Regions from separate parts of the Streptomyces sp. NPDC007872 genome, predicted to be linked through region 1. Evidence: riboswitches for the same ligand, from Rfam matches in the RefSeq annotation. Region 1 holds a riboswitch; each other region holds the start of a gene.
The links. Region 1 has a riboswitch for cobalamin ahead of ACFYNX_RS03035 (ribonucleoside-diphosphate reductase subunit alpha). Riboswitches for the same ligand answer to the same signal wherever they lie in the genome.
Positions count from the first base shown of each region.

Region 2: it holds a riboswitch for cobalamin, as region 1 does, so the genes downstream of both, metE (5-methyltetrahydropteroyltriglutamate--homocysteine S-methyltransferase) here and ACFYNX_RS03035 (ribonucleoside-diphosphate reductase subunit alpha) in region 1, are expected to answer to the same signal.
Region 3: it holds a riboswitch for cobalamin, as region 1 does, so the genes downstream of both, ACFYNX_RS25950 (ABC transporter substrate-binding protein) here and ACFYNX_RS03035 (ribonucleoside-diphosphate reductase subunit alpha) in region 1, are expected to answer to the same signal.
Region 4: it holds a riboswitch for cobalamin, as region 1 does, so the genes downstream of both, ACFYNX_RS10240 (cobalamin biosynthesis protein) here and ACFYNX_RS03035 (ribonucleoside-diphosphate reductase subunit alpha) in region 1, are expected to answer to the same signal.

Region 1 is NZ_JBIAEA010000001.1:755,056-762,533, reverse strand. It holds gene ACFYNX_RS03060 (extracellular solute-binding protein) at 1-728, opposite strand, end outside; gene ACFYNX_RS03055 (GntR family transcriptional regulator) at 1,244-2,008, shown strand; gene ACFYNX_RS03050 (DUF3311 domain-containing protein) at 2,229-2,483, shown strand; gene mctP (monocarboxylate uptake permease MctP) at 2,480-4,105, shown strand; gene ACFYNX_RS03040 (GNAT family N-acetyltransferase) at 4,186-4,695, shown strand; cobalamin riboswitch at 4,745-4,885, shown strand; gene ACFYNX_RS03035 (ribonucleoside-diphosphate reductase subunit alpha) at 5,015-7,390, shown strand; gene ACFYNX_RS03030 (ribonucleotide-diphosphate reductase subunit beta) at 7,390-7,478, shown strand, end outside.
Region 2 is NZ_JBIAEA010000007.1:431,745-439,222, reverse strand. It holds gene ACFYNX_RS25925 (VOC family protein) at 1-183, shown strand, start outside; gene metE (5-methyltetrahydropteroyltriglutamate--homocysteine S-methyltransferase) at 238-2,556, opposite strand; cobalamin riboswitch at 2,721-2,940, opposite strand; gene ACFYNX_RS25915 (3-hydroxybutyryl-CoA dehydrogenase) at 3,247-4,173, opposite strand; gene aceB (malate synthase A) at 4,170-5,777, opposite strand; gene aceA (isocitrate lyase) at 5,873-7,156, opposite strand.
Region 3 is NZ_JBIAEA010000007.1:440,641-448,097, reverse strand. It holds gene ACFYNX_RS25975 (ScbR family autoregulator-binding transcription factor) at 1-409, opposite strand, end outside; gene ACFYNX_RS25970 (ScbA/BarX family gamma-butyrolactone biosynthesis protein) at 540-1,487, shown strand; gene ACFYNX_RS25965 (NAD-dependent epimerase/dehydratase family protein) at 1,501-2,457, shown strand; gene ACFYNX_RS25960 (TetR family transcriptional regulator) at 2,557-3,150, shown strand; gene ACFYNX_RS25955 (cold shock domain-containing protein) at 3,434-3,640, shown strand; cobalamin riboswitch at 3,737-3,862, shown strand; gene ACFYNX_RS25950 (ABC transporter substrate-binding protein) at 3,947-5,008, shown strand; gene ACFYNX_RS25945 (FecCD family ABC transporter permease) at 5,005-6,060, shown strand; gene ACFYNX_RS25940 (ABC transporter ATP-binding protein) at 6,123-7,007, shown strand; gene ACFYNX_RS25935 (radical SAM protein) at 6,920-7,457, opposite strand, start outside.
Region 4 is NZ_JBIAEA010000002.1:1,139,272-1,146,749, reverse strand. It holds gene ACFYNX_RS10260 (hypothetical protein) at 1-680, opposite strand, end outside; gene ACFYNX_RS10255 (alpha/beta hydrolase) at 862-1,989, opposite strand; gene ACFYNX_RS10250 (inorganic phosphate transporter) at 2,433-3,701, shown strand; gene ACFYNX_RS10245 (hypothetical protein) at 3,714-3,935, shown strand; cobalamin riboswitch at 4,135-4,266, shown strand; gene ACFYNX_RS10240 (cobalamin biosynthesis protein) at 4,301-5,281, shown strand; gene ACFYNX_RS10235 (cobyric acid synthase) at 5,278-6,786, shown strand; gene ACFYNX_RS10230 (putative cobaltochelatase) at 6,854-7,478, shown strand, end outside.

The sequences.
Region 1 (7,478 bases):
GCCAGCTCCTTGTAGAAGTTCATGGCGCTGACGGCCTCGGGGGAGGACAGGTTGCCCTTCCACTTGTCGCCGTCCTTGACCGCGAGGTCGCTGCCCTCGTCCCAGATGAGACCGGCGAGGACGTACCAGGACTGGCCGGGCAGGTAGATCGCCTGCGACTTCGGGTCGGAGGCCTTGAGCTTCTTCAGGCCCGCGATCCACTCGGCGCGGGTCTTCGGCGGGGTGACGCCGGCCTTCTTGAAGGCGGCCTTGTCGTAGATGACGACGCGGTTGGCGGCGTACCACGGGGCGGAGTAGAGCTTGCCGTCCAACTCGTTGGAGGCGACCATGCCCTTGTTCCAGCCGTCGTAGCCGAGCGTGGCCTTGTCGCCGCTCAGGTCCGCGAGACCGCCGGTGACCGCGTAGCCGGCGGTCTGGGTGTTGCCGAGCTCCAGGACGTCCGGCGGGGTGTCCTCGGAGAGGGCGGTGGTGACCTTCTCCTGGATGCCGTTCCAGACCTGCTTCTCGACCTTGACCTTGACGCCGGGGTGCTTGGCCTCGAACGCCTTGTTGACCTCGGCCATCCAGGCGTCGGGCGCCGAGCCGTCCATGACCCAGACGGTCAGGTTCTTGTTGCCCCCGGCCGTGCCCTTGTCGCCGTCCTTGGCCTTGTCGCTGTCGGAACCACATGCAGCGATGGAGACCATCATGCCCGCGACGCCGATCGCCGCGATGAGCTTGCGCTTCACGCCACCCTCCTCAGGGATGCCTGCAACCCCCCTGCCCACCGCGCGAAGACATACGTCGGGTAATGCTCGTGGGGCTGGGACCTGGTCTTTAATGGTTTAGACCAGTACTCGGAGCTTGGCCTAGACCTTTTTGGGTGTCAAGGGTGCGCAAGACGGGTAAGGGCGTCCGTTATCGGACCGACATCTGGTCGACACCCGGCCACGACCGCCGGATTCACGCCAGTCGCCGCCCTCCCCGAGACGCCGTGCGCGCCCCGGCGGACCGGAGGATCCCCTCCGTTCCGCCGGAAGAAGCCTCTCACCTCTCGGCCGGAATGGCCTAGACCAACGGGGGATATCACGGTGTATAAGAAGCAGGGAACGACTCCTCCTCGCCGGCGGTCCGCCGACGCCCCACCGGAGCGGCACGGATCGGCAGGAGAAACCGTGGTGGTACGGCAAGCGTGCCACCATGTGAGCCGCGACAGACGGAGGAGCCGGTGACGGCAACAGCACAGGAGTCGGGAAGGCAGGCCATGGCCACGGACGCGGGCAGCACGGAGACAGAGAGCGGGACGCCCACCCGTACCGCGCGCGTGCCCAAGTACTACCGGCTGAAGCGGCACTTGCTCGACATGACCGAGACCCTGCCGCCCGGCACGCCCGTCCCGCCGGAGCGGACGCTGGCCGCCGAGTTCGACACCTCCCGCACCACCGTGCGCCAGGCCCTCCAGGAGCTGGTCGTCGAGGGGCGCCTGGAGCGCATCCAGGGCAAGGGCACCTTCGTCGCCAAGCCCAAGGTCTCCCAGGCGCTGCAACTCACCTCGTACACCGAGGACATGCGCGCCCAGGGCCTGGAGCCCACCTCGCAGCTCCTCGACATCGGCTACGTCACCGCCGACGACACCCTCGCCGGGCTGCTCGACATCTCGGCCGGCGGCCGGGTGCTCCGCATCGAGCGCCTGCGGCTCGCCAGCGGGGAGCCGATGGCGATCGAGACCACCCACCTGTCGGCGAAGCGCTTCCCGGCCCTGCGCCGCTCTCTCGTCAAGTACACCTCGCTCTACACCGCGCTCGCCGAGGTCTACGACGTGCACCTCGCCGAGGCCGAGGAGACCATCGAGACCTCCCTCGCCACTCCGCGCGAGGCCGGCCTGCTCGGTACGGACGTGGGCCTGCCGATGCTGATGCTCTCCCGCCACTCGCTGGACGCGCAGGGCGAGCCGGTGGAGTGGGTGCGGTCCGTCTACCGCGGCGACCGGTACAAGTTCGTGGCCCGCCTCCGGCGCCCCCACGACTGAGCGACCACGCGCATCCCGCGCGACGGCCGCGCCCCCGGCGGGTGCGGCCGTTTCGCGTTTCCGGGAATGTCGTATTCCCGTCCCTCGGCACCGCGGACGACCAAAGAGGACCGCTTCCGACAAAACGCATCCGTTATGCGGACGGGGGTTCCATGAAGCGGACGCGTCCCCTAGATTTCCCCAGCATTACCGAGGTGATCAGCGAGGGGACGGAATCGCCATGTCAGAAGTGGCACAAGGGAAACAACCGACCATCACCCCCCTGCGGGTGGTGATCGCGCTCTGCCTCGTCGCCCCGTTCGTGGCGATGCTCTGGGTGGGCTCCTACGCGAAGGTCGAACCCCTCTTCGCCGGCATCCCCTTCTTCTACTGGTACCAGATGCTCTGGGTGCTGGTCTCCACCGCGCTCACCATGATCGCGTACAAGCTGTGGCAGCGGGACCAGCGGTCCCGCGAGGGGGGTGACGCGCGATGAAGGACGGCGTGAACGGCGTGGCGCTCGGCGTCTTCGTCTTCTTCTTCGTGGCCGTCACGGTCATGGGCTTCCTGGCCGCGCGCTGGCGCAAGGCCGAGAACGAGCACAGCCTCGACGAGTGGGGCCTGGGCGGCCGGTCCTTCGGCACCTGGGTGACCTGGTTCCTGCTCGGCGGCGACCTCTACACCGCGTACACCTTCGTCGCCGTCCCGGCGGCCATCTACGCGGCGGGCGCGGCCGGCTTCTTCGCCGTGCCGTACACCATCCTCGTCTACCCGCTGATCTTCACCTTCCTGCCGCGCCTGTGGTCGGTCTCGCACAAGCACGGGTACGTGACCACCTCCGACTTCGTCCGGGGCCGCTTCGGCTCCAAGGGCCTGTCGCTCGCGGTGGCGGTCACCGGCATCCTCGCCACCATGCCGTACATCGCGCTCCAGTTGGTCGGCATCCAGGCCGTCCTGGACGTGATGGGCGTCGGCGGCGGCGAGGACACCCACTGGTTCGTCAAGGACCTGCCGCTGCTCATCGCCTTCGGCGTCCTCGCGGCCTACACGTACTCCTCGGGCCTGCGCGCCCCCGCGCTCATCGCCTTCGTCAAGGACACCCTGATCTACATCGTCATCGCGGTGGCGATCATCTACATCCCGATCAAGCTGGGCGGCTTCGACGAGATCTTCGCCAAGGCGGGCGAGGCGTACGCGCAGACCAACCCGGCGACCGGCAAGCCGCGCGGCGCGCTCGTCCCCGGCGAGGCCGGCCAGTGGACGTACGCGACGCTCGCGCTCGGCTCCGCGCTCGCGCTCTTCATGTACCCGCACTCCATCACGGCGACGCTGTCGTCCCGGAGCCGCGAGGTCATCCGCCGCAACACCACGATCCTGCCGCTGTACTCCCTGATGCTGGGCCTGCTCGCGCTGCTGGGCTTCATGGCGATCGCCGCCGGGATTCAGGTGAAGAACGGCCAGCTCGCCATCCCGCAGCTCTTCGAGACCATGTTCCCCGACTGGTTCGCGGGCGTCGCGTTCGCCGCGATCGGCATCGGCGCGCTCGTCCCGGCCGCGATCATGTCCATCGCCGCGGCCAACCTCTTCACGAGGAACATCTACAAGGACTTCATCAAGAAGGACGCCACCCCGGCGCAGGAGACCAAGGTCTCCAAGATCGTCTCGCTCCTGGTCAAGGTCGGCGCGCTCGCCTTCGTCCTCACCATGGACAAGACGGTCGCGATCAACTTCCAGCTCCTCGGCGGCATCTGGATCCTCCAGACCTTCCCGGCCCTGGTCGGCGGCCTGTTCACCCGCTGGTTCCACCGCTGGGCGCTGCTCGCGGGCTGGGCCGTCGGCATGGTCTACGGCACGGTCGCCGCCTACGGCGTCGCCAGCCCGACCCAGAAGCACTTCGGCGGCTCCTCCGCCGAGATCCCCGGCATCGGCGAGATCGGCTACATCGGCCTCACCGCCTTCGTCCTCAACGTCCTGGTCACCGTGGTCCTCACCTTCGTCCTCAAGGCCCTCAAGGCCCCCGAGGGCGTCGACGAGACCTCCCCGTCGGACTACACGGCCGACGCCGGCGACCCCGGCGTGCAGGTCGAGATGGAGAAGGTCACCGCGCCGACGCACTGACGCCACCCGCAGGAAAGGGCCCGGGACCTCCACCAGGAGGCCCCGGGCCCCGTCGCGTCACCGGCAGGCACACTTCCCCCATGGACTTCACGATCAGGGCCGTACGGCCCGAGGAGTACGAGGTGCTCGGCGAGCTGACCGGACGCACCTACCTGGACGACGGACTGCTGGCGCACGGGGCGGAGGACTCCTATCTGGAGCTGCTGCGGGACACGGCGCGCCGGGCCCGCGAGAGCGAGGTCCTCGTCGCGGAGGACACCCGGGACGCGGCGGGCCGGATCGTCGGCGGCGTGACCTTCGCCCGGGGCGGCACCCCGTGGGCCGACATCGCCGTGCCCGGCGAGGCCGAGTTCCGGATGCTCGCGGTCGCGCGGGAGGCCCGCGGCCGGGGCATCGGGGAGGCGCTCGTACGGACCTGTGTCGACCGGGCGCGGGCCCTGCCGGGGTGCGCCCGGATCGTGCTCTCGACGGGCGCCGAGATGGCCGCGGCGCACCGGATCTACGAGCGGATGGGCTTCGTCCGCACTCCGCACCGGGACTGGGAGCCCATCCCCGATCACTCTCTGCGCACCTACTCCCTGGACTTCTGAGCCCAAGTCCCGTCCAGGGGGCGACACAACATGTGGGGGGTGCCACGAGTGGCGCCCCCCACATGTATGCTCGTCCTCGCTGTCGACGCAGGGGAATCCGGCGCGAATCCGGAACTGTCCCGCAACGGTGTACTTCGTGCGGTTTCGTCCGGGGTGAGTCCGAACACCTGCCGACAGCGCGCCCGGTCCTTCCGTTCCGGGTGCCACAGACGTCCGGGCCTCGCGGAGTGGGCCGGTGGACGCGGCGCGTCATGCCTGGACGCCCGCCCGTCCGCCCTCCCCCGCCGAGGCCCCGAGCCGAGCGAGGGAGAGCCCCCACGTGACCATCGCGCCCGCCGATCCGGCTTCGGCCGAGGCTTCCGCGGTCGAGAGCGACGGCCCCGGGACCGTACTGCTGCGGACCCTGACCGACCTCACCGCCGATCTCCCCGACACCGACCCCGGCAGGGTCGCCGCCGCCGCGCTCCGCGGCCGCAGCGCCGCCGCGGACGAGGCGGAGCTGCGCGAGCTGGCCACCGAGGCGGCCGCCGGTCTGATCGCCGAGGACCCGGCGTACTCCCGGCTCGCCGCCCGGCTCCTCACCATCACCATCGCGGACGAGGCCGCCTCCCAGGGCTCGGTGAACTTCTCCTCCTCGGTGGCCGTCGGCCACCGCGAGGGCCTGATCGCCGACCGCACCGCCGAGTTCGTCGCGCTCCACGCCGACCGCCTCGACACCACGATCGACCGCGCCGGCGACGACCGCTTCGGCTACTTCGGCCTGCGCACCCTCTACTCGCGCTACCTGCTGCGCCACCCGATCACCCGCAAGGTGATCGAGACCCCGCAGCACTTCATGCTCCGCGTCGCCTGCGGCCTGGCCGAGGACGACAGCGTCCGCGCGCTCGACGAGGTGGCCGCGCTGTACGGCCTGATGAGCCGCCTGGACTACCTGCCGTCCTCCCCCACGCTCTTCAACTCCGGCACCCGCCACCCGCAGATGTCCTCCTGCTACCTCCTGGACTCCCCCCAGGACGAGCTGGACTCCATCTACGACCGCTACCACCAGGTCGCGCGCCTCTCCAAGCACGCGGGCGGCATCGGCCTCTCGTACTCCCGCATCCGCGCCCGCGGTTCGCTGATCCGCGGCACCAACGGGCACTCCAACGGCATCGTGCCGTTCCTGAAGACCCTCGACGCCTCCGTCGCCGCCGTGAACCAGGGCGGCCGCCGCAAGGGCGCCGCCGCCGTCTACCTGGAGACCTGGCACGCGGACATCGAGGAGTTCCTGGAGCTCCGCGACAACACCGGCGAGGACCAGCGCCGCACGCACAACCTGAACCTGGCGCACTGGATCCCGGACGAGTTCATGCGCCGCGTGAACGCCGACGCCGAGTGGTCGCTGTTCTCCCCCTCGGACGTGCCCGAGCTGGTCGACCTGTGGGGCGAGGAGTTCGACGCCGCCTACCGCAGGGCCGAGGCGGCCGGCCTGGCCCGCAAGACGATGCCGGCCCGCGACCTGTACGGCCGGATGATGCGGACCCTGGCCCAGACCGGCAACGGCTGGATGACCTTCAAGGACGCCTCGAACCGGACGGCCAACCAGACCGCCGAGCCCGGCCACACCGTCCACTCCTCCAACCTCTGCACGGAGATCCTGGAGGTCACCGACGACGGCGAGACCGCGGTCTGCAACCTGGGCTCGGTCAACCTCGGCGCGTTCGTGGTCGGTTCGGACATCGACTGGGAGCGCCTGGACGAGACCGTCCGCACGGCCGTCACCTTCCTCGACCGGGTCGTCGACATCAACTTCTACCCGACCGAGCAGGCGGGCCGCTCCAACTCCCGCTGGCGTCCGGTCGGCCTGGGCGCCATGGGCCTCCAGGACGTCTTCTTCCAGCTCAAGCTGCCCTTCGACTCCCCCGAGGCGCGGGCGCTCTCCACCCGCATCGCCGAGCGGATCATGCTGGCCGCGTACGAGGCCTCCGCCGACCTCGCCGAGCGCAACGGCCCGCTCCCGGCCTGGGAGAAGACCCGCGCCGCCCGCGGCGTGCTGCACCCCGACCACTACGACGTCGAACTGAACTGGCCGGAGCGCTGGACGGCCCTGCGCGAGCGGATCGCCGCCGTCGGCATGCGCAACAGCCTCCTCCTCGCCATCGCGCCGACCGCGACGATCGCCTCGATCGCCGGCGTGTACGAGTGCATCGAGCCGCAGGTCTCCAACCTGTTCAAGCGCGAGACGCTGTCGGGCGAGTTCCTCCAGGTCAACTCGTACCTCGTCGACGAGCTGAAGAAGCTCGGCGTGTGGGACGCGCAGACCCGTGAGGCGCTGCGCGACGCCAACGGCTCGGTGCAGGGCTTCACCTGGGTGCCGGCCGAGGTGCGCGAGCTGTACCGCACGGCCTGGGAGATCCCGCAGCGCGGCCTGATCGACATGGCCGCCGCCCGCACCCCGTTCCTGGACCAGTCGCAGTCGCTGAACCTGTTCCTGGAGACGCCCACCATCGGCAAGCTGTCGTCGATGTACGCGTACGCCTGGAAGCAGGGCCTGAAGACGACGTACTACCTGCGCTCCCGCCCGGCCACCCGGATCGCCCGCGCCGCCCAGGCGTCGACGGCGGCCGCCGCGCCCATCCCCGTCCAGCAGGTCGCCGACCCCGACGCGGTCGCCTGCTCCCTGGAGAACCCCGAGTCCTGCGAGGCCTGCCAGTAATGAGCTCCACCGAACAGAAGAACCTGCTCGACCCGGGCTTCGAACTCACCCTCCGTCCCATGCGCTACCCGGACTTCTACGAGCGCTA
Region 2 (7,478 bases), on a different contig from region 1:
GCCCTGGCCGGGGACGGCATCCCGGCCGCCTCCTTCGCCGTGGAGGACGTGCGCGCCGAGTTCGCCCGGCTGAGCGGGCTCGGGGTCCGCTTCACCCAGGAGCCCGTGGACATGGGCCCGGTCGTCACCGCCGTCCTCGACGACACCTGCGGCAACCTGATCCAGATCGCCCAGCGCGTCTGAGGCCCGGACCGCCGGGTCCGGGGCGCGCGGCCCCGGACCCGGCGGCGGACGCCGTCACGAGCCGGACAGCTCCTCCCGCACGGTGCGGGCGGCGGCGACCAGGTTCTCCAGGGAGGCCCGGGTCTCCGGCCAGGCGCGGGTCTTCAGACCGCAGTCCGGGTTGACCCACAGCCGCTCGGCGGGGATGGCCTCCAGGCCGGTGCGCAGCAGGGCGGCCGCCTCCCCGGCGCTCGGCACCCGGGGCGAGTGGATGTCCCAGACGCCGGGGCCGGCCTCGCGCGGATAGCCGTGGGCGGCGAGCTCCCGGGCCACCTGCATGTGGGAGCGGGCCGCCTCCAGGCTGATGACGTCGGCGTCGAGGTCGTCGATCGCCTGGACGACGTCCCCGAACTCGGCGTAGCACATGTGGGTGTGGATCTGGGTGTCCGGCCGCACCCCGCCGGTGGCCAGGCGGAACGCCTCCGTCGCCCAGTCGAGGTACGCCGGGCGGTCGGCGGCCCGCAGCGGCAGCGTCTCGCGCAGCGCCGGTTCGTCCACCTGGATGACGGAGGTGCCGGCCGCCTCCAGGTCGTTCACCTCGTCGCGCAGGGCGAGGGCGACCTGCCGGGCGGTCTCGCCCAGCGGCTGGTCGTCGCGGACGAACGACCAGGCGAGCATGGTGACGGGGCCCGTCAGCATCCCCTTGACGGGCTTGGACGTGAGGGACTGGGCGTACGAGGTCCAGCGCACCGTCATCGGCTCGGGCCGCGAGATGTCACCGGCCAGGATCGGCGGGCGGACGTATCGGGTGCCGTACGACTGGACCCAGCCGTGCCGGGTGGCGAGGTAGCCGTCGAGCTGCTCGGCGAAGTACTGCACCATGTCGTTGCGCTCGGGCTCGCCGTGCACCAGGACGTCGACACCGGTCTTCTCCTGGTACGCGACCACCTCCCGGATCTCGTTCCTGATCCGCTCCTCGTACCCGGCCGTGTCGGTCCGGCCGGCCCGCAGGTCGGCGCGGGCCGCGCGCAGCTCGTCGGTCTGCGGGAAGGAGCCGATGGTGGTGGTCGGGAGCAGCGGGAGGCCCAGGTGGGCGCGCTGGGCGGCGGCCCGCTCGGCGTACGGCTGCGAGCGGCGGGCGTCGGCCCCGGTGACGGCCCCGGCGCGGGCCCGCACGGCCGGGTTCCGGGTGATGGGGGAGCCGGCGCGGGAGGCGAGGGCGGCGCGGTTGGCGGCCAGTTCGCCGGCGATCGCGTCGGTTCCCCGCGACAGGCCCCTGGCCAGCGTCGTGATCTCGGCGGTCTTCTGCTTCGCGAAGGAGAGCCAGCGCAGGATCTGCGGGTCGACGTCCTTCTCGGCCGCCGCGTCGAGCGGCACGTGGAGCAGGGAGCAGGAGGCGGAGACGTCGACCCGGTCGGCCAGGCCGAGGAGGGTGCCGAGGGTGGCCAGCGACTTCTCCAGGTCGTTGACCCAGATGTTGCGCCCGTCCACCACACCGGCGACGAGCCGCTTCCCGGGCAGTCCGCCGACGGCGGCGAGCCCCTCCAGGTGGGCGGCGGCCGGGCCGGTGAAGTCGAGCGCGAGGCCCTCGACGGGCGCCTCGGCCAGGACGGGCAGGGCGTCGCCGAGCCGGTCGAAGTACGAGGCGACGAGGAGCCGGGGCCGGTCGGTGAGCGCGCCGAGGTCGCGGTAGGCGCGCGCGGCGGCGTTCAGCTCGGCCGGGGTCCGGTCCTGGACGAGCGCGGGCTCGTCGAGCTGCACCCACTCGGCGCCGGCCGCGCGCAGGTCGGCGAGGACCTCCGCGTACACCGGCAGGAGCCGGTCGAGCAGGGTCAGCGGGTCGAAGCCGGCGGCCGCGCCGGGCGCGGGCTTGGCGAGCAGCAGGTAGGTGACGGGTCCGACGAGGACCGGACGGGCCGTCAGCTCCAGGGCGAGGGCCTCCCTCAGCTCCGCGACCTGCTTCGAGGAGTCGGCCGAGAAGACCGTGTCCGGGCCCAGCTCCGGCACCAGGTAGTGGTAGTTGGTGTCGAACCACTTCGTCATCTCCAGCGGAGCGACGTCCTGGGTGCCGCGCGCCATGGCGAAGTAGCCGTCCAGCGCGTCGGCGGCGACGGCCTCGCGGTGCCGGGCCGGGATCGCGCCCACCATGACGGTGGTGTCCAGGACGTGGTCGTAGTACGAGAAGTCGCCGGTCGGCACCTCGTGGACGCCGGCGTCGGCGAGCTGCCGCCAGTGCGTGCGGCGCAGTTCGGCGGCGGTGGACCGGAGGGCGCCGGCGGTGACGCGGCCCTTCCAGTAGCCCTCGATCGCCTTCTTCAGCTCCCGGTCCCGGCCCTGACGGGGGTGGCCGTACACGGTGGCCCGTGCTGCCGCGGCTGCGGACTTCGTGGTCACGGAGATCTCCTTCGCGAGATGAATCCCTGAGGTCCCGGGGACGGGACGAGGACGCGAAGGGGCGACGGACCGGACGGTACGGGTGCGCGCGACGGGGCGCGGTCGTCCGTCGGTGTGTACGCCGACCCGCCCTCGAGGTCACCGGGATGTCCGCGCGCGGAATCGTCCGCGTGCGGGCAACGGGCAGGTCTTCGGACTCGCGGGCACGTCGCGCTGTACGCGACTCCTACTGGCCGTCGCTTCCCAGACCCTTCCCGGGCCCAGTGCGTATGACGGCGGTCGTTCCCACTCACCGCTGCGGGGCAGTCCCGGATTCCCACCGGGTTCCCTCTTACGACGCGTCCCGCCTGGCGGACGGGGCGAACCAGTTGCCCGGCCAGACTACGGGGTCCGCCCCGGGAGCGGGGGCGGGTATCTCGCCATTCGGACGAGGGGATGGGACGTGCGGGTGAACGACCGGCCGGGCGGGCGGGAGGCGCGGGGCGTGGGGGACGGACGTTCGGGGTGGACGGACGGGGCGGGCGCGTGCGGCGGGCGCACGGCAGCGGGGCGTGGGGCACGCGGGGCGGGCGCACGGCAGCGGGGCCGGGGACGGCACCACCCGTCCCCGGCCCCTCGCCGTACCGCCGCCGGGTCCTCTCCCGGGGCCCTTCGACCGGGCCCCTTCCCCGGCGGCGGGCGCCGGTCCCCTCAGACCGGCCGTCCGGGCGTCTCCGCCCGGTCGTACACGTGGAACCCCCGGCCGGTCTTCCGGCCGAGCAGCCCCGCCTCCACCATCCGCAGGAGCAGCGGCGGCGGGGCGTACAGCGGCTCCTTGAACTCCTCGTACAGCGAGTCCGCGATGGAGGCGACCGTGTCGAGCCCGATCAGGTCCGCCAGCCGCAGCGGCCCCATCGGGTGGGCGCAGCCCAGCTCCATGCCGCGGTCGACGTCCGCGGCGGTGGCGAAGCCCGACTCCGTCATCCGGATCGCGGACAACAGGTACGGGACGAGCAGGGCGTTGACGACGAACCCGGCCCGGTCGCGGGAGCCGATGGCGGTCTTGCCCAGGGTCACGGTGGCGAACTCCGTCACCGCGGCCGTCGTCGCCGCCGAGGTGTGGAGGGTCGTGACGATCTCCACGAGCGGCAGCACGGGCACGGGGTTGAAGAAGTGCAGCCCCACGACCCGGTCGGCGTGCTCGGTGGCCATGCCGAGCCGCATGACGGGCAGGGAGGAGGTGTTGGTGGCGAGGACCGCCGCCGGGTCGGTGACGATCTTGTCGAGCGCGGTGAACACCCGGGTCTTGACGGCGGCGTCCTCGACGACCGCCTCGACGACGAGCTGCCGGTCCGCGAGGTCGGACAGTTCGGCGGTGGCCGTGATCCGGTCGAGCGCCGCCTCGGCGGAGGGGCGGTCCAGCTTGCCGCGCCGGACGGCCCGTTCGAGGGAGACGGCGACGCGCTCGCGGGCGGCGCGCGCCGCCGGGCGGTCGGCCTCGCAGATCACGGTGGAGAGCCCGGCCCGCGCGCACACCTCCGCGATGCCCGCGCCCATCTGCCCGCCGCCCACGACCCCGACGCGCCGGATGCCGCCGCCCGGACCGGGACCCGTACCGGCCCCCGCGCCGCCGCTCACACCGTCACGTCCGCGGTCGCGACGGTCCGGACGAGGTGGCGGGAGTACGCCTCCGGGGTGAAGAAGAGGGGCAGTTCGGCGGCGAGCGCGGTGCTCTCGAAGAGCTCCCGCACCTCGTCGAGCGCCGCCCAGGGGAACTCGGCGCCGAGCGCGGCCAGTTCCCGGTCGAGCAGTTCCAGGACGGTGTCGCGCTCCAGGACCCGGCGCCGGAGCCACTGCCAGATCTGGACGCGGGCGATCTCGGCGGTCGCGGCGTCCTCCACCAGACCGTCCAGGGCGACGGCGCCCCGGCCCCGGATCCAGGCGTCGTAGTAGCGCAGCACCACGGCGATGTTGGCGCGGACCCCCTCCTCGGTCGGCGGGCCGCCGATCCGCCGCACCGCGAGCAGGTCCCCGGGCGTCACCCGCACGTCCTCGCGGGTCCGGTCGAGCTGGTGCGGGCGATCCCCGAGGACCCCGTCGAAGACCTCGCGGCAGACCGGCACCAGACCCGGGTGGGCCACCCACGAGCCGTCGAAGCCGTCCTCCGCCTCCCGCTCCTTGTCCAGGCGGACCGCGGCGAGCACGGCCTCGTGCGCCGCCGGGTCCCCGGCGGGGACCTGGGCGGCCATGGCGCCGATCGCGTGGGCGCCGCGCCGGTGGCAGGTCCGCACGAGCAGCTCGGTGTACGCCCGCATGAACGGCGCCGTCATCGTCACCTTCGCCCGGTCGGGCAGCAGGAAGTCGGAGCGGTGGCCGAACGTCTTGATCAGGCTGAACAGGTAGTCCCAGCGGCCCGCGTTGAGCCCGGAGCTGTGCTCCCGCAGCTCGTGCAGGATCTCCTCCATCTCGAACGCGGCCGTGATCGTCTCGACGAGGACGGTGGCGCGGACGGTGCCCCGGGGGACGTCCAGGAGCTCCTGGGCCAGGAGGAACACGTCGTTCCAGAGGCGCGCCTCGTACCGGTTCTCCAGCTTGGGGAGGTAGAAGTACGGGCCGTACCCGGCGTCGATCTGCCGCCGGGCGCAGTGGAAGAAGTACAGGCCGAAGTCGACGAGCGCGGCCGGCACCGGGCCGCCGTCGAATTCCAGGTGCTCCTCGTCGAGGTGCCAGCCGCGCGGCTGGACCACGATCGTGGGGAGCCGGCCCTCGCGGAGCCGGTACTCCCGGCCCTCGTCGGTGGTGAAGTCCAGGCGCCGTCCGATCGCGTCGAGCAGGACGATCTGCCCCCCGATCACGTTCTCCCAGGTGGGCGCGGTGGCGTCCTCGAAGTCCGCCATCCACACACGGGCACCGGAGTTGAGCGCGTCGACGGCCGCCCGCCGCTCCGGCGGGCCGGTGATCTCCACCCGGCGGTCGGCCAGTCCGGGCGCGGGCGGGGCGATCCGCCAGCCCGGGTCGGCGCGCACGGCGGAGGTCGTGAGCGGGAAGTCGAGCGGCGAGCCGGTGGCGAGCCGGATGGCCTGCCGGCGCCGCTCCTTCAGGAGCCACCGCCGGCGCTCGGTGAAGGCGGTGGCGAGACGGCCGACGAAGTCCAGGGCGTCGGCGGTGAGGATCTCGTCGTGGCGGTCGCCCGGGGCCGCGAGCACGCGGACCTGGCGGGTCGGGACGGCGCTGGTGGTCATCGGTGTCTCCTGAGGGGGAGCGGAGGAGCGGGGTGGTGCGGGGAGGGGTGCGGGGACGGGTGACGTGGACACCCGCCCCCGCGGCGCGGGAGGCCCTAGTGGAACTGCTCCTCCTCCGTGGACCCGGCGAGCGCGGTCGTGGAGGAGGTGGGGTTGACGGCGGTGGAGACCAGGTCGAAGTAGCCGGTGCCGACCTCGCGCTGGTGCTTGACGGCGGTGAAGCCGTGCTCCTGCGCGGCGAACTCGCGCTCCTGGAGGTCCACGTACGCGGTCATGCCGTGCTCCGCGTAGCCGCGGGCCAGGTCGAACATGCCGTGGTTGAGCGAGTGGAAGCCGGCCAGGGTGATGAACTGGAACTTGTAGCCCATGGCACCCAGTTCACGCTGGAACTTGGCGATCTGGTCGTCGTCCAGGGCCGCCTTCCAGTTGAAGGACGGCGAGCAGTTGTACGCCAGCATCCGGTCGGGGTGCTCGGCGTGGATCGCCTCGGCGAACTCGCGGGCCTGCGCCAGGTCCGGGGTGCCGGTCTCGACCCAGATGAGGTCGGCGTACGGGGCGTAGGCCAGGCCGCGGGCGATGACGGGGCCCATGCCGTTCTGGACGTGGTAGAAGCCCTCGGCGGTGCGCTCGCCGGTGACGAAGGGGGCGTCGCGCTCATCGATGTCGCTGGTGAGCAGGGTGGCGGCGAGGGCGTCGGTGCGGGCGATGATCAGGGTCGGGGTGCCGGCGATGTCGGCGGCGAGCCGGGCCGCGTTGAGGGTGCGGACGTGCTGCGAGGTGGGCACGAGCACCTTGCCGCCGAGGTGGCCGCACTTCTTCTCCGAGGCGAGCTGGTCCTCGTAGTGGATGCCCGCCGCACCGGCGGCGATCATCGCCTTGGTCAGCTCGAAGGCGTTCAGCGGACCGCCGAACCCGGCCTCGGCGTCGGCGACGATCGGCGCGAGCCAGTCGGTCGTGTCGGTGCCGCCCTCGGCGGTGGCGATCTGGTCGGCGCGCAGCAGCGCGTTGTTGATCCGGCGGACCACCTGCGGCACCGAGTTGACCGGGTAGAGGCTCTGGTCGGGGTAGGTGTGGCCGGCCTGGTTGGCGTCGGCGGCGACCTGCCAGCCGGACAGGTAGATCGCCTGGAGCCCGGCCCGGACCTGCTGCACGGCCTGGCCGCCGGTCAGCGCGCCGAGCGCGTGGACGTAGTCGAGCTCGTGCAACTGCCGCCACAGGCGCTCCGCGCCGCGCCGGGCGAGGGTGTGCTCCTCGCGGACGCTGCCCGAGAGGCGGACGACGTCCTCGGCGCCGTAGGTGCGCTCGATCCCCTTCCAGCGGGGGTCCGTGGCCCACCGCCGCGCCAGCTCTTCGGCCGCCTGGTTTCCTGCCTGCGCCATGATGGTCTCTCCCGGGGAGTGTCGAACTTTGCGAAGTCCCGCGAAGGCTCGCGAAGCTCCGTGCGAGGTGACGGGCGGCCCGCCGGGCCCCGGGCGGAGACGACCGGGTCCTACGACGTCAGGGCATGAGCCGCGCCCCGAACTCCGCCTCCTGGTGGGGCACGGCGGGCCGTGGTTCGACTTTCGCAGTGGCACTCCGTGCCATCAACCATGGCCGCGTGCCAACTTCTGCGAATCTTCCGACCCGGTTCTGCCAAGTTTGCGAAGCCCCGTGCGGACGCGGATTGACCTAGGGTGTGCCCCACGTACGACCCGAGGGAGA
Region 3 (7,457 bases), on a different contig from region 1:
CCCCCCGCACCTTCGCGACGGTGAGGATCTCCGCCACCTGGTCGATCCACGCCCGGAAGGGAGCGGCCCGGTCGACCCCGGTGGCGCCGCTGTCCAGGGCCAGTGCGACGCTCGCCCGCACCAGCGGATCGCGCTGCAGCCGGTGGGTGAGCAGGAAGGCCTGGTCGACCAGCTCCTGGAGCTTGACGGGCTGCGGGGTGAGCGGTTCGTCGAGCATCTGGGCGTCCAGCACGCCGAGGGCGAGGTCCTCCTTGGAGGCGAAGTGGAAATACAGCGCCCCCTTGGTCACCCCGGCGCGCACCAGGATCTCCCCGATGGTCGTCCGCTCGTAGCCGCGCTCGGCGAAGACCGCGGCAGCCGACTCCAGGATGAGCCGCCGGGTCCGGATTGCACGCGCTTGCTGCGCCAAGGCGCCTCCCGCTGTCTCGCTGTCTGTGCTCACTCTGTGACGTGAAGCATTGAAAAGAAAACCGCGTTCTACGTACCCTACGCCGGACGGATTTGCCGTTCGGGGTGTGCAGGGACTGCGAGGGGAAGCCATGGAACAGCACCACCGCGGGGGAACGACACCCGTCCCGGGGGAGTTCGTCCATCGGGCCGACCCCGCCGACATCATTCCCACGGCCTGGACACAGGTGCGGGAGAACCGTTACTCCGTCTCCGCTCGCTGGCCTGCTTCGCATCCCTTCTTCTCCCCGGTGGCAGGTGACCGGCACGACCCCGTGTTGGTGGCCGAGACGATACGTCAGGCCACCATGCTCGTCCTTCACGCCGAACTCGGGGTACCCGTGGAGGATCAGTTCGTCATGTGGGAGCTGAACTACACCGCCGATCCCGCCGAACTCGCCCTCGACGGACCCTCGTCGGAGATCGTCGCCGAGATCTCCTTCCCCGAGCTGGAGCTGCGCGCGGGCAGGGTGCGCGGCCTGCGCACCAGCGTCGTCATGACCCGCGACGGCCGGCGGGTCGCCACCGGCGACAGCACGGCGCGCTGCACCCCGGGCCCGGCGTACCGCCGGATGCGGGGCGAGCGGATGGCGGCCCTCGGCCGCCCGGTCCCCCTGATACCCGGGGTGGACCCGCGCCTGGTCGGCCGCGAGGACCCCAAGGACGTCGTCCTGGGCCCCGGCGACCGCCCCGACCGGTGGCAACTGCGGATCAACACCGCCCACCCCACGCTCTTCCGCCGCCCGAACGACCACGTCCCCGGGATGCTCCTCCTCGAAGCGGCCCGGCAGGCGGCGATGCTGGCGACCGGCGACACCGCCTACCTCCCCGCCGCCATGGAGCTCTCCTTCTCCCGTTACGTGGAACTCGACAGCCCCTGCTGGATCGAGGCCGAGGTCCTGACCGCCGCCGGTCCGGCGACCGCCGTCCGGATCACCGGCCACCAGGACGGCACGCCCGTCTTCCTCTGCACGCTCACCTCCCCGTCCCGGGAGCCGGCGGTGGCCGGACTCGGCCCCGCCGCCCGGTCGGCGGGCTGACCCGGAACGCACGATGGGCCTCCGCATCCTGATCACCGGCGCGTCCGGATTCATCGGCGGCCGGGTGACGGCCGCCGCCATGACGACGGCGGAGGCCGGGCACGTACGCCTGCTCGCCCGCCGCCCGCTCGACGTCCCGGCCACCGGGCCGCAGGGGACTCCGGCGGTCGAGACCGTCCGGGGCGACCTCCGGGACCCCGACTCCCTGCGCCGGGCCTGCGAGGGCGTCGACGTGCTGATCCACTGCGCCTCCGCGATCGGCGGCGACGAGGAGACGGCCCGCGCCGTCAACGACGAGGGCACCCGGGCCCTGGTCGACGCCGCCGTACGCGCCGGGGTGGGCCGGATCGTCGCCCTGGGCACGGCCTCGGTCCACGGCCGCGGCCCCTTCCGCGGCGCCGCCCCCGGCACCCTGCCGATCGCCCCCGCCTCGGCGACCAGCCGCACCCGCGCGGCGGGCGAGCGGCACGTCACGGAGGCGGGCGGGACCGTCCTGCGCCCCCACCTCGTATACGGGGCCGGGGACCGGCAGATGGTGCCGGGCCTCGTCAAGCTCCTCGGCGCCCTGCCCGGTCCGCTCGACGGCGGGGCCTCGCGCCACTCCCTGATCGACGCGGACAGCCTGGCGGGCGTCCTGCTCGGCGCGGCGCTCTCGCCCCGGACCCAGGCCGGCCCGTACCACGTCGACCACCCCGAACCGGTGCCGGTCGCGGACCTCCTCGCGGCGGGCGAGGAGCTGCTCGCCCACCGGGCCGGACCGCGCCGGGGCCCGGCGGTGGACATCGCCGAGGCGCGCGCCCTCCTCGCGGCCCACCCCTTCGCCCTCCACCACCTCGACATGCTCGCCACCGACCACTGGTTCGCCGACGACCGCACCTGGCGGGACCTTGGCCGCGACCCGGGTCCGGCCTTCACCGAGGGGTTCGCCCGTCACGCGGAGTGGTACCGGAGCTTCCTCGGCCCCTCCTGAACGGAACCTCCCGTCCCTCCCGAACAGAAGCCGTCCGCGCCCGAGACCCCCTCGCACGCCCCTCCTCCGGGCGGTTCCCGGTGGATAAGGTGGGCCACGATGACACGTTTCCGCGAGAGCGTCCGCTCCCTGCTGCGCGAGCAGGTGCTCGACGCCGCCTACCGCCTCGTCGCCGCCGAGGGCTGGAGCGGGCTGCGCATGACCTCCGTCGCGCGGGCCGCGGGCATCAGCCGCCAGACCCTCTACAACGAGTTCGGCTCGAAGGAGGCCATCGGCAACGCCCTGGTCCAGCGCGAGCTGGAGGGCTTCCTGATCGGCATCGAGCGCGAACTCGACGCCCACCGGGGCGCGTTGGAGGAGGCCGCGACGGCCGGCGTCGGCTACACGCTCCAGCAGACCGTGGACAACCCCCTCATCAAGAGCGTCCTGGTCGCGGCCCGGGGCGGCGAGGACGACCTCCTCGCCTACCTCACCACCCGCACGGAGCCGGTCTTCGGCACGGCGATGGCGATGCTCCACGCGTACGCGGTCGAGGCCTGGCCCGACGTGGACGAGGAGTCGCGCGGCCTCGCCGTCGAGACGGTCGTGCGGCTCACCGTCAGCCACATCGTCCAGCCGGTGGCCTCCCCGGCGGAGACGGCGACGCGCATCGCCAGGATCACGGCGAGGATCGCGTACCCGGGCGGCGCCTGAGGCGCACCCCGCCCGGGCCCGGAGGCCGTACCCCGTTCCGGATCGGACGCCGTACCCCGTCCCGGCCCGGACGTGCGACGAGGCCCGGTGCCGAACACGGGGGATCTTCGGCACCGGACCTCTGTTGAAGATTCTACGAGATCCTCCGGGGTGCTCGCGCACGGCCGCCGGCCGACGGGCGAAGGGCGGGCGGACGGGGTACACCTCCCCTGAGACGCGGACCCGGCCGCACCCGGCCGGGACGACTCCCGCCCGCGTCGCCGACGCCGAGGAGGAGGCCGCCGTGGAAAGCAGGAGCAAGGGTTTCGTGCAGTCCTTCAACCGTCTCGGGGGATACGGGTTCGTCGTCCCCGTCGGCTCCGAGGACCAGGTCTGGTTCAGCGCGGAGGACATCGAGGACGAGAGCCGGACCGTCTCGGAGGGGCAGCAGGTCTCCTTCGTCCTGGTCCTCGGGGACGGCCGCTTCGAGGCCAAGGAGCTGCGCGTCTGACGCCCCCCGCGCCCCGGGGCACGCCCCCGGGCCGGTGGTACTGTGCCGGGGCCAGTCGCACCTTTGTACGCACCCGAACGGGTGCGTGCACGGGTCAGGGAATCCGGTGCGAGACCGGAACTGACGCGCAGCGGTGAGGGCGACGGGCGGAGCATCGGCCACTGGGCGGCGACGACGGCCCGGGAAGGCGCCCCGTCCGGCTGACCCCGAGTCCGAAGACCTGCTGGCGGCCCCGGCGGCACGCCCGCCCGGGGAGCACCGTACGACAGGCTCCGCGTATGAGCCGTGGCCGCAGAAGGAAGTCCCGTGCCGCTCGCACACCCCGTCCGCTCCGCCGTGCTGTTCCTCACCGGCGCCCTGCTCCTGACCGCGACCGGCTGCGGCACGGGCACGACCCCCGCCCCCGGCCGGCCCGCGGACGGCGCCGGGGAGGCGAAGACCGGATACCCCGTCACCCTCGACGACAACTGCGGACGGCCCGTCCGCGTCGAGCGCGCGCCGGAGCGGGCCGTCGCCCTCGACCAGGGCGCGGCGGAGATCATGCTCTCCCTCGGCCTCGCCGACCGCATGGTGGGCACCGGCACCTGGACGGACCCCGTGCTCAAGGGCCTGGAGGAGGAGAACGCCGGGGTCCCGCGCCTCGCCGACCGCTACCCCTCCTTCGAGAAGGTCCTCGACACCGAACCCGACTTCGCCGCCGCCTCCTTCACGTACACCCTAGGCAAGGGCGGGGTGGCGCCCCGCGAACGGTTCGAGCAGCTCGGCGTCCCCACCTACCTCTCGCCCACCGACTGCGTCGGCAAGGACAACAGCGGCGACGGCGACGGCGTCCGCGTCCGGCCGCTCACCATGGAGACGGTCTACGGCGAGATCCGCGACCTGGCCCGGATCTTCGGGGTCCGGGAGCGCGGCGAGAAGCTCGTCGGGGAGCTCAAGGGCCGCGTGGCGAAGGCGACTTCGGGCGGCGGCTTCGAGAACGCCACGGTCCTCTACTGGTTCGCCAACTCCGAGGCGCCCTACATGGCGGGCTGCTGCGGCGCCCCCGGCATCGTCTCCCGCGAACTGGGCGCGAAGAACGTCTTCGACGACACCAAGGAGGAGTGGCCCCAGATCAACTGGGAGACCGTCGCCGACCGCGACCCCGACGTCCTCGTCATCGGCGACCTCACCCGCCGCTCGCAGTCGGCCGAGAGCGCCGCCAAGAAGATCGAGTTCCTGGAGTCCGACCCCGTCACCCGCAGCATGACGGCCGTGAAGAACAAGCGGTACGTCCTCCTCAGCGGCCAGGCGCTCAACCCCACGATCCGCACGGTCGAGGCCGTCGAGAAGGTGGCGGCCGCCCTCCGCTCCCACGGTCTCGCCAAGTGACCCCCGTCCCTCCGGCGACCGCCCCGGTACGGAAGGGAGCGACGGCCCTGCTGGGGACGGCGGCCGGGCTCGCGCTCCTGGCCGCCTCGGTGGCCGCGGCCATCACCATCGGCCCGGCCCGCATCGGCGTGGCCGACGTGTGGTCGACGGTCGCCGCCCACCTCGGCGGGGGTGCCCCGGCGCTCTCCCCGATCCGGGACGGGATCGTGTGGGACCTGCGGCTTCCCCGCACGCTCCTCGCCGCCGTCTGCGGCGCCGGCCTCGCCCTGTGCGGCGCGGTGATGCAGTCGCTGCTGCGCAACCCGCTGGCCGACCCCTTCGTCCTCGGGGTCTCCTCCGGTGCCTCGACCGGCGCGGTCGCGGTCGTCGTCCTCGGGATCGGCGGGGGAGCCCTCTCCGTCACCGGCGGCGCCTTCCTCGGGGCGGTCTGCTCCTTCGCGCTCGTGCTGCTGCTCAGCCACACCCTCGGCGGCTCGACGGACCGCGTGGTCCTCTCCGGGGTCGCCGCCATGCAGCTCTTCTCCGCCCTCACCTCCTTCGTCGTGATGACGGCCGCCGACGCGGAGACCACCCGGGGCGTCCTCTTCTGGCTGCTCGGCTCGCTCGCCGGGGCCGGCTGGACCGACGTGTGGGTGTGCCTGGGGGTCCTCGCGGCGGCCCTGGTGATCTGCGTCGGCCACGCGCGGACCCTGGACGCGTTCGCCTTCGGGGAGGAGGCCGCCGCCTCGCTCGGCGTCGCCGTCGTCCGGACCCGGCTCGTCCTCCTGTGCGTCACCGCGCTCCTGACGGCCGCCCTGGTCTCCGCCGCCGGGGCCGTCGGCTTCGTCGGGCTCGTCCTGCCGCACGCCGCCCGCGCCCTCGCGGGCCCCGGACACGCCCGGCTCCTGCCGGTCACCGCCCTGGCCGGAGCGGTCTTCCTGGTCTGGGCCGACACCCTCGCCCGTACCGTCCTCGACCCCCAGGAGGTCCCGGTGGGCGTGGTCACCTCGCTGGTCGGCGTACCGGCCTTCGTCCTCGTCCTCTACCGCACGCGAAGCGCACGAAGCACGTGAGGCGCACGAAGCACGTGAGGCACACGAAGCACGTGAGGCACACGAAGCACGAGGAGCACGCGATGATCCCGACGCCCCCCGGGACGGAAGGCCTGCGCGCCGACCGGGTCTCGCGCACCGCCGGCGGCACCCTCGTCCTCGACGGCGTCGGCATCGCCCCGGTCCCCGGCACCGTCACCGGCCTCCTCGGCCCCAACGGCTCCGGCAAGTCCACGCTCCTGCGCCTGCTCGCCGGCGTCCTCGCCCCCGACTCCGGGGTCGTCACCCTCGACGGCGAGCCGCTGTCCGGACTCGGCCGCAGGACCGTCGCCCGGCGCCTCGCCACGGTCGAGCAGCAGTCCGACACCCAGACCGACCTGACCGTCGTCGACGTCGTGCGCCTCGGCCGCGTCCCGCACCGCAGGGCCTGGACCCCGCCCTCGGCGGCGGACGAGGCCGCCGTCCGCTCCGCCCTCGCCCGCACCGGGCTCGCCGACCGCGCCCGCCAGCCCTGGCGGACCCTCTCCGGCGGCGAGCGCCAGCGCGTCCAGATCGCCCGCGCCCTCGCCCAGGAGCCGCGCGAGCTCCTCCTCGACGAACCCACCAACCACCTGGACGTCCAGCACCAGCTCGACCTCCTGGAGCTCGTCGCCGGACTGCGCCTCACCGCCGTCGTCGCTCTGCACGACCTGAACCTCGCGGCGATGTACTGCGAGCGGCTCGTGGTCCTCTCCGGCGGCCGCGTGGTGGCCGGCGGCACGCCGGACGAGGTGCTCACCGAGGAGCTGATCGCGGACGTCTACCGGGTCAGGAGCGTCGTGACCCGGCCGGACCCCGGCGGCCGCCCCCACGTCCGCTTCCTGGGGACCGCCGGGCCCCCTCACTCCCCTTCGCCGGGCTCCGGCGTCAGCGCGTCCATGAAGGAGCTGACCGAGAACACCGCGCGGCCGGGACCGGCCGGACCGTAGCCGGGCGGGGCGGTGAGGTCGTTCTCCCGGAGCGTCTCCGTGTACGCCTCCAGGAGCCGCAGGTGGTATTCGAGCGGGGCGCCGTCCGGGTTCTCGCGGCCCAGCGGCGTCGTCGGCTCCGGGCACCAGGTGGTGAACCGGGGCGTGATCCCGCGCGACATGAAGAACCGCAGGCCCTCCCGGGTGGAGGCGATGGCCTCGTCCACGGTCAGGAAGCCCGAGGGGCGCGCCATCTCGACCCCGGCGACGAAGTTCGGGATGACGTTGCGCGGCCCGAAGACCTCCGCCGAGTCCAGGATCCGGCGGTGCCACTCGTCCCGGCCGATGTAGCGCTCCTTGCCGGGGCAGTACAGCTCGAACAGGCGCCGGTCCCACACCTCGTAGTTCGGGTGGTAGATCCGGATGCCGTAGTCGTGGAAGCGCCGCACGTCCTCCTTGGGCAGGGCCTGC
Region 4 (7,478 bases), on a different contig from region 1:
CCGGCCTCGGCCGGGGCCTCGCGGGCCTCGGGGGCGTGTTCGGGTGCGGGGACCTCGCAGCGCTCCTCGCGGAGCTCCTCGACCCGCTGGCCGAGGAGGTCGAGGAGGGCCGGGACGAGGACCGGGCCCTGGGAGAGCTGGAGCAGCGAGAGCACCTGCGGGACGGCCTCGACGACCTCCGCGACGGCGCTCGGGGCGACCCCCTCGGGGGCCGGGTGCACCAGGGACCAGGCGTCGAAGAGGGCGACCCAGCCGCGCAGCACGGCGGAGTCGTCGCGGTCCCAGGCGTGCAGCCGCCAGCCGGGGCGGGCGGTGTCGCCGTGGAGCTCGACGAGTCCGGCGAGCCGGGCGCGGTCCCAGCCGGCCCGGACCTGGGCGGGCGTCAGGTCGAGGGCCGCGGCGGCCCGTTCCTGCGGGGGGAGGGCGCCGGAGCCGGTGCGGGGGGCCGTCCGCGCCGCGCCCCCGGCGGCGGCCCAGCGGGCGATCCGTACGGCGTCGGCGAGGACGTGCCGGGCCTGGCGGGCGAGTTCCGCGCGGGGCGGAGTGCCCTCGGGCGGCCGCGGCGCCGGCCGGGAGCGCCGGGTCGTCACGGCCCGTCGGGCGGTGGCCAGCGACCGTGGGCGGACGAGTCGGAGTCTGGAGTTGCGCGCCAATGGTTCATCGGGCTTTCGAGACGTCACGGGGGCAGTCTTCCCGCTGACGGCCCGAAAGCCCAATCGGAACCGGCCGCGCCGTCGGAACGGGCCCCGCGGAGGCCCGGCGGAGGTCCCGCGAAGACCGTACGGAGGTGCTGCGGAGGCTTCGGGCGGGGCTCCCCCGGCGCCGGTGGGGAAGGCCGCCGCGGCGGGCGCGCGGGAGGTCTCAGAGCAGCGGAACGAGGAAGCGGCGCAGGGACTCCTCGTAGCGGACCGGGTCGGGGTTCCACATCGCCGCGTGCGGGGCGTCCCGGACGGTCTTCAGGCTGATCAGGTCGGGGCGGCGGGCGGCGAGTTCGACGGAGGGCTCCCAGGGGGCGATCGCGTCCTCGGGGCCGTGGAAGAGGAGGACCGGGGAGCGCAGGGCGCCGGGGACCGAGGCGAACTGGAGGAGGTCGCCGTGCGGGCCCGTCCTGCCCCGGGCGGCGCGGACGGCGAGCGGCATCAGGAAGCCGGGGACGTGCCGGGCGGACGCGAGGTGGCGGAGGGTGACCTCCCAGTCCAGGACCGGGGAGTCGAGGACGAGGCCGGCGATCCGGTCGCGCACCCCCGAGTCGGCGGCGGCGCGCAGGGCCATCGACGCCCCGGGCCCCCAGCCGTGCAGGACGACCTTCTGCGCGCCGCGGCGGACGGCGTAGCGGACGGCGGCGTCGACGTCGCGCCACTCGGAGTCGCCGAGGTGGGCGAGGCCGTCCGGGGAGGGGGGAGCGCCCGCGTCGCCCCGGTAGGCGGGGACGAGGACGGGGATCCGGTGCCGGTGGTAGAAGGGGACGACGTTCAGCGGGTGTTCGCGGGTGGCGCCGAGGCCGTGCAGGGCGATCACCCAGGTGGTGCGCGGGGCGGGCACGAGCCAGGCCGGCAGGGGGCCGAGTTCGCCGGGGATCTCCACGTCCTCGTGGTCGAGCCCGAGGGCGCTCGTGGGCGTGCCCCGGTGGAGCGCGGGGGTGAGCCGGACGCGGGCGCCGGGCCCGGGGGCGCCGAGCTCGACCCGCTCCAGGCGCCGGACGACGGTGTCGGCGGTGTGCGGGGTCCGGGTGAGGACGGGGCCGAGGACGGCGTGCAGGCCGGGGCCCTCCATGCCGTACGTGCCGGGGCGCAGCGAGGCGAGGCTGCGGGTGAGGGTGATCCGGTCGGGGCCCGTGGCGTGCACGGTCAGCCGGGGATCGCCGGGCAGGGGGCGGACGGACGACGCCTTGAGGGCGAGGTCGCTGGCGTACCGGCCGGCCGCGACCGCGGCCGCGCCGACACCGAACAGGGTGGTGACGGCCGCTGCCGTCGCTGTAGCCGGGCGCACACCCCCAGTGTCCGCAGGACGGGGCCGCGATGCCACCGGAGGGGCGCGGCCCGGGGCGGGAGGAGAGGAGGGGCCGCCCCGGGTCCGGAGGGGTGGTCCCGGTGGCCGGAGGGGTGGCCCGGCGACCGGAGGCCGCCACTCAGGGGAGTGACGTGGGTCTCCTCGGCGGGGTCCTCCGGTCGGGTGGTCCGGGTCCGGGGAGCGGAACGGGGCGGCACGGGAGGAACCGGGGCAGGCCGCCGGGGCCTTGCGGGGGCCCGGATTACCCGGGGTCGCAGGGCGCCCGCATCGTGGACGGCCCCCTCCCGGACCCCTCCGCGAGGGCCAAGCGGAATCTCCTGGCACCGGTTAGGGACACCACGCCGCCCGCCCCAGTTCATCTTCCGTTCACCCAGGTTGCTTACGTTCGACCAGCCACTGACGTCAAACGATTGCCTGGGTAAATGGAACACATCACGCTGCTGCTCGCCATTGTGGTCGTGACAGCTCTCGTGTTCGATTTCACGAACGGTTTCCACGACACCGCGAACGCGATGGCCACGACCATCTCGACCGGTGCGCTCAAGCCCAAGACGGCGGTGGCCATGTCCGCCGTGCTCAACCTCGTCGGCGCGTTCCTGTCCGTGGAGGTCGCCAAGACGATCTCCGGCGGGATCATCAACGAAGAGGGCATCCGCACAGAGGTGATCTTCGCCGCGCTGGTCGGCGCCATCCTGTGGAACCTGCTGACCTGGCTGCTCGGACTTCCGTCCAGCTCTTCCCACGCGCTCTTCGGCGGCCTCATCGGCGCCGCGGTCATGTCGGCCGGCTGGTCGGCGGTGAACGGCTCCACGATCGTCACCAAGGTCCTCATCCCGGCCGTCGCCGCGCCGATCGTCGCCGGCCTCGCCGCGACGGCCGCCACCAGGCTGACGTACAAGATCAAGGCGAACCCCGAGGCGAAGGCCACGGCCAAGGGCTACCGGGCCGGCCAGATCGCCTCCGCCGGTCTCGTCTCCCTCGCCCACGGCACCAACGACGCCCAGAAGACGATGGGCATCATCACCCTGGCCCTGGTCACCCAGGGCGTCGTCGCCCCCGGCTCGAACCCGCCCCTGTGGGTCGTCGTCTCCGCCGGCGTCGCCATCGCGCTCGGCACCTACCTCGGCGGCTGGCGCATCATCCGCACCATGGGCAAGGGCCTCACCGACCTCCAGCCGCAGCAGGGCTTCGCCGCCCAGACCAGCGCCGCGACGGTCATCCTGGCCTCCTCGCACCTCGGCTTCTCCCTCTCCACCACCCAGTCCTGCTCGGGTGCCGTGATGGGCGCCGGCCTCGGCCGCAAGGGCGGTGTCGTCCGCTGGTCGACCGCGACCCGGATGTTCGTCGCCTGGGGCCTGACCCTGCCCGCCGCGGGCCTGGTCGGCGCCGGCGCCGAGTTCCTCACCAAGCAGGGCGCCTGGGGCATCGCCGCCGTCGCGGTCCTGCTCGTGGCCGGTTCGGCCGTCATCTGGTCGCTCTCCCGCCGCAAGCCGGTCGACCACCACAACGTCACGGCCGACGACGTGGAGGCCGAGGAGCCCGCGGGCGTGGTGACCACCGCCATCGCGGCCGTCACCCCGCCGCCGGCCGGCTCCGTCGCCGCCGTCACCGACGAGGACCTCAAGGCGACCATCCCCGCCCCGGCCCCCACCGACCCGACCGCTCCCCCGGCCCCGGCCGCGAAGGTCTAAGGAAAGCACCGCATGAAGATCGACTGGGCAGCCCTCGGCTCCGTCTTCGGAGTCAGCCTCGTGGCGACCGTCGCCCTGGTGGGCCTCTTCTCCCTCGGCATCGGCGGCCTCACCAAGCAGGAGGAGGCCACCGCGCGCGGCGGCTCCGCCGCCCTGGCCCGCACCGGCGCCTACGCCTGCTTCGGCCTGTGCCTCGCGGCCGTGGCGTACGGCATCTACCTGATCGTCGCCTGACGGTTCCCGCTCCACCGGCCGGGGGGGGGGGGGGGGGGGGGGGGGGGGGGCCCGCCCCCCGGGGGGGGGGGCGGGGGGCGCCCCCCCCCCCCCGGGGGGGGGCCCCCCCCCGGGGGGGGGCGCCCCCCCCCGGCCGCTTTCCTGTGGTGCTCCGCACAGTGCGCCGCCGCAGGTCAAGGCTGGGTTGACGCCCGTTCTCGGGGCGTGGTGGACTGCCGAGGCCATTACGGCGGCAGCAGAGGAAGTCCGGTGCGAATCCGGCGCGGTCCCGCCACTGTGACCGGATCCGAGGGTCCGGGAGTCAGGAACTCTCGCCGCCGGTCACGTCGATCCAGGGCGCGGACCCTGAGTGAGGACACAGCACCATGCCCGGCCGCCCCAGAGCCACCGGTGTCTTCGCGTACGGCGCGGCCGCGGGCCTCGCCGTCGACCTGCTCCTCGGCGATCCCCGCCGGGGCCATCCCGTCGCCGCGTTCGGCCGGACCGCCGCCGCCGTCGAGGAGCGCCTCCACCACGACCACCGCGGCTGGGGCGCCCTGCACACCGCCGTCTGCGCCGGCTCCACCGTCGCCCTCGGCGCCCTCGCCGCCCGGGCCGTGCGGAACCGTCCGGCCGCCGCCGTCGCGCTGACCGCCGCCTCCGTGTGGGCCGTCGTCGGCGGGACGACCCTGGGCCGGGAGGCCCGCGCGATCGGCGGGGCGCTGGCCGCCGGGGACCTGGAGGTGGCCCGGGAGCGGCTCCCCCACCTGTGCGGGCGCGACCCGCAGTCACTGGACGGTCCCGCGATGGCCCGCGCGGTCGTCGAGTCGGTCGCCGAGAACACCTCGGACGCCGTGGTCGGCGCCCTGTTCTGGGGCGCGGTCGCGGGCGTGCCGGGGCTCGTCGGCTTCCGGGCCGTCAACACCCTGGACGCGATGGTCGGCCACAAGTCGCCCCGCCACCGCCGCTTCGGCTGGGCCTCGGCCCGCCTCGACGACCTGGCCGGCTGGCCGGGCGCGCGCCTGACGGCCGCGCTCGCGACCGTCGCCGGCGGGAACCCGCGCGGGGCCGTCCGGGCCTGGCGGGCGGACGCGTCGAAGCACCCGAGCCCCAACGCGGGCCCGGTCGAGGCCTCCTTCGCGGGCGCGTTGGGCGTACGGCTCGGGGGCACCCTCTCGTACGGCGGGCGCGTCGAGCACCGGCCGGTCCTGAACGGGGAGGGGCGGGACGTCGAGGTGGCGGACGTCGAACGGGCGGTGGCGCTCTCGCGCCGGGTGACCGCGCTGACCCTGGCCGCCTGTGTGGGCGGCCGTCTGATCGCCGACGCCGTGAGGCACGGGAAGCACGGAAAGCGGGGGAACGCATGAGGGGCGGGGGGCTGCTGGTCGCCGGGACCACGTCCGACGCGGGCAAGAGCGTCGTGACGGCCGGGATCTGCCGCTGGCTGGTCCGCAAGGGCCTGAAGGTGGCGCCGTTCAAGGGGCAGAACATGTCCCTCAACTCCTTCGTCACGCGCGAGGGCGCCGAGATAGGCCGGGCCCAGGCCATGCAGGCGCAGGCCGCCCGGGTCGAGCCGACCGCGCTGATGAACCCGGTGCTGCTCAAGCCGGGCGGCGACCGCTCCAGCCAGGTCGTCCTGATGGGCAGGCCGGTCGGTGAGCTGAGTGCCCGTGGCTACCACGGAGGTAGGCAGAAGGAGCTGTTCGAGCCGGTCATGGCGTGCCTGGAGGAGCTGCGGAGCACGTACGACGCGGTGATCTGCGAGGGCGCCGGCAGCCCGGCCGAGATCAACCTGCGGCGCACCGACATCGTGAACATGGGCGTGGCGCGGGCCGCGCGACTGCCCGTGGTGGTGGTCGGGGACATCGACCGGGGCGGGGTCTTCGCCCAGTTCTTCGGCACGACGGCGCTGCTGTCCCCCGAGGACCAGTCGCTCGTCGCCGGATACCTCGTGAACAAGTTCCGGGGCGACGTGAGCCTCCTCGAACCCGGGCTCGACATGCTGTACGGCCTGACCGGGCGCCGGACCTTCGGCGTCCTGCCGTACGCGCACGGGCTCGGCATCGACGAGGAGGACGGCCTGCGGGTGTCCCTGCGGGGCACGGTCCGGGAGTCGGTCGTGGCGCCGCCGGTCGGCGCGGACGTGCTGCGGGTCGCCGTGTGCGCCGTCCCCCTGATGTCCAACTTCACGGACGTGGACGCGCTGGCGGCCGAACCGGGCGTGGTCGTCCGGTTCGTGGACCGGCCCGAGGAGCTGGTCGACGCGGACCTGGTGGTCGTACCGGGGACGCGCGGCACGGTGAAGGCGCTCGCCTGGCTGCGGGAGCGCGGCCTCGCGGACGCCCTGGCCCGGCGCGCGGCCGAGGGCCGCCCGGTGCTCGGCATCTGCGGCGGCTTCCAGGCCCTGGGCGAGCGGATCGAGGACGAGGTCGAGTCCAGGGCCGGTGTGGTCGACGGGCTCGGACTGCTTCCCGTACGGGTGCGGTTCGGGGTCGAGAAGACCCTGGCCCGGCCGGTCGGCGAGGCGCTCGGCGAGCGGGTCGAGGGGTACGAGATCCACCACGGCGTCGCGGACGTACAAGGGGGGGAGCCGTTCTTGGACGGCTGCCGGGTCGGCTCCGTGTGGGGCACCCACTGGCACGGCTCCCTGGAGGGCGACGGCTTCCGGCGGGCGTTCCTGCGGGAGGTCGCGGCGGCGGCCGGACGCCGGTTCGTCCCGGCCCCGGACACGTCGTTCGGCGCCCTGCGCGAGGAACAGCTCGACCGGCTGGGCGACCTGATCGAGGAGCACGCGGACACGGACGCGCTGCTGCGGCTGATCGAGGAGGGCGCCCCGGCGGGGCTGCCGTTCGTACCGCCGGGGGCGCCGTGAACGGGCCCGCCACCGACGGCCGTACGCCATTGTTCGAACATCAGCGATGCGAAGGAGAGACCACCCGATGAGCACCCGGTACCCGTTCACCGCCGTCGTCGGCATGGACGACCTGCGGCTCGCGCTGCTCCTGAACGCCGTCAGCCCCGCCGTGGGCGGCGTGCTCGTCCGGGGCGAGAAGGGCACCGCCAAGTCCACCGCCGTGCGGGCGCTCGCGGAGCTGCTGCCCGCCGTGCCGGTGGTCGCGGGCTGCCGGTTCAGTTGCGACCCGGCCGCGCCGGACCCGGGCTGCCCGGACGGGCCGCACGAGGCGGGCCCGGGGGCCGAGCGGCCCGCGCGGATGGTCGAACTGCCCGTCGGCGCCTCCGAGGACCGGCTCGTCGGCTCGCTCGACATCGAGAAGGCCCTCGCGGAGGGCGTGAAGGCCTTCGAGCCGGGGCTCCTCGCCGACGCGCACCGGGGCATCCTGTACGTCGACGAGGTCAACCTCCTGAGCGACCACCTGATCGACCACCTCCTCGACGCCGCCGCCATGGGCTCCTCCTACGTCGAGCGCGAGGGCGTCTCCGTGCGGCACGCGGCCCGGTTCCTGCTCGTCGGGACCATGAACCCCGAGGAGGGCGAGCTGCGGCCGCAGCTCCTCGACCGGTTCGGGCTCACCGTGGAGGTCGCCGCCTCCCGCGAGCCCGAGC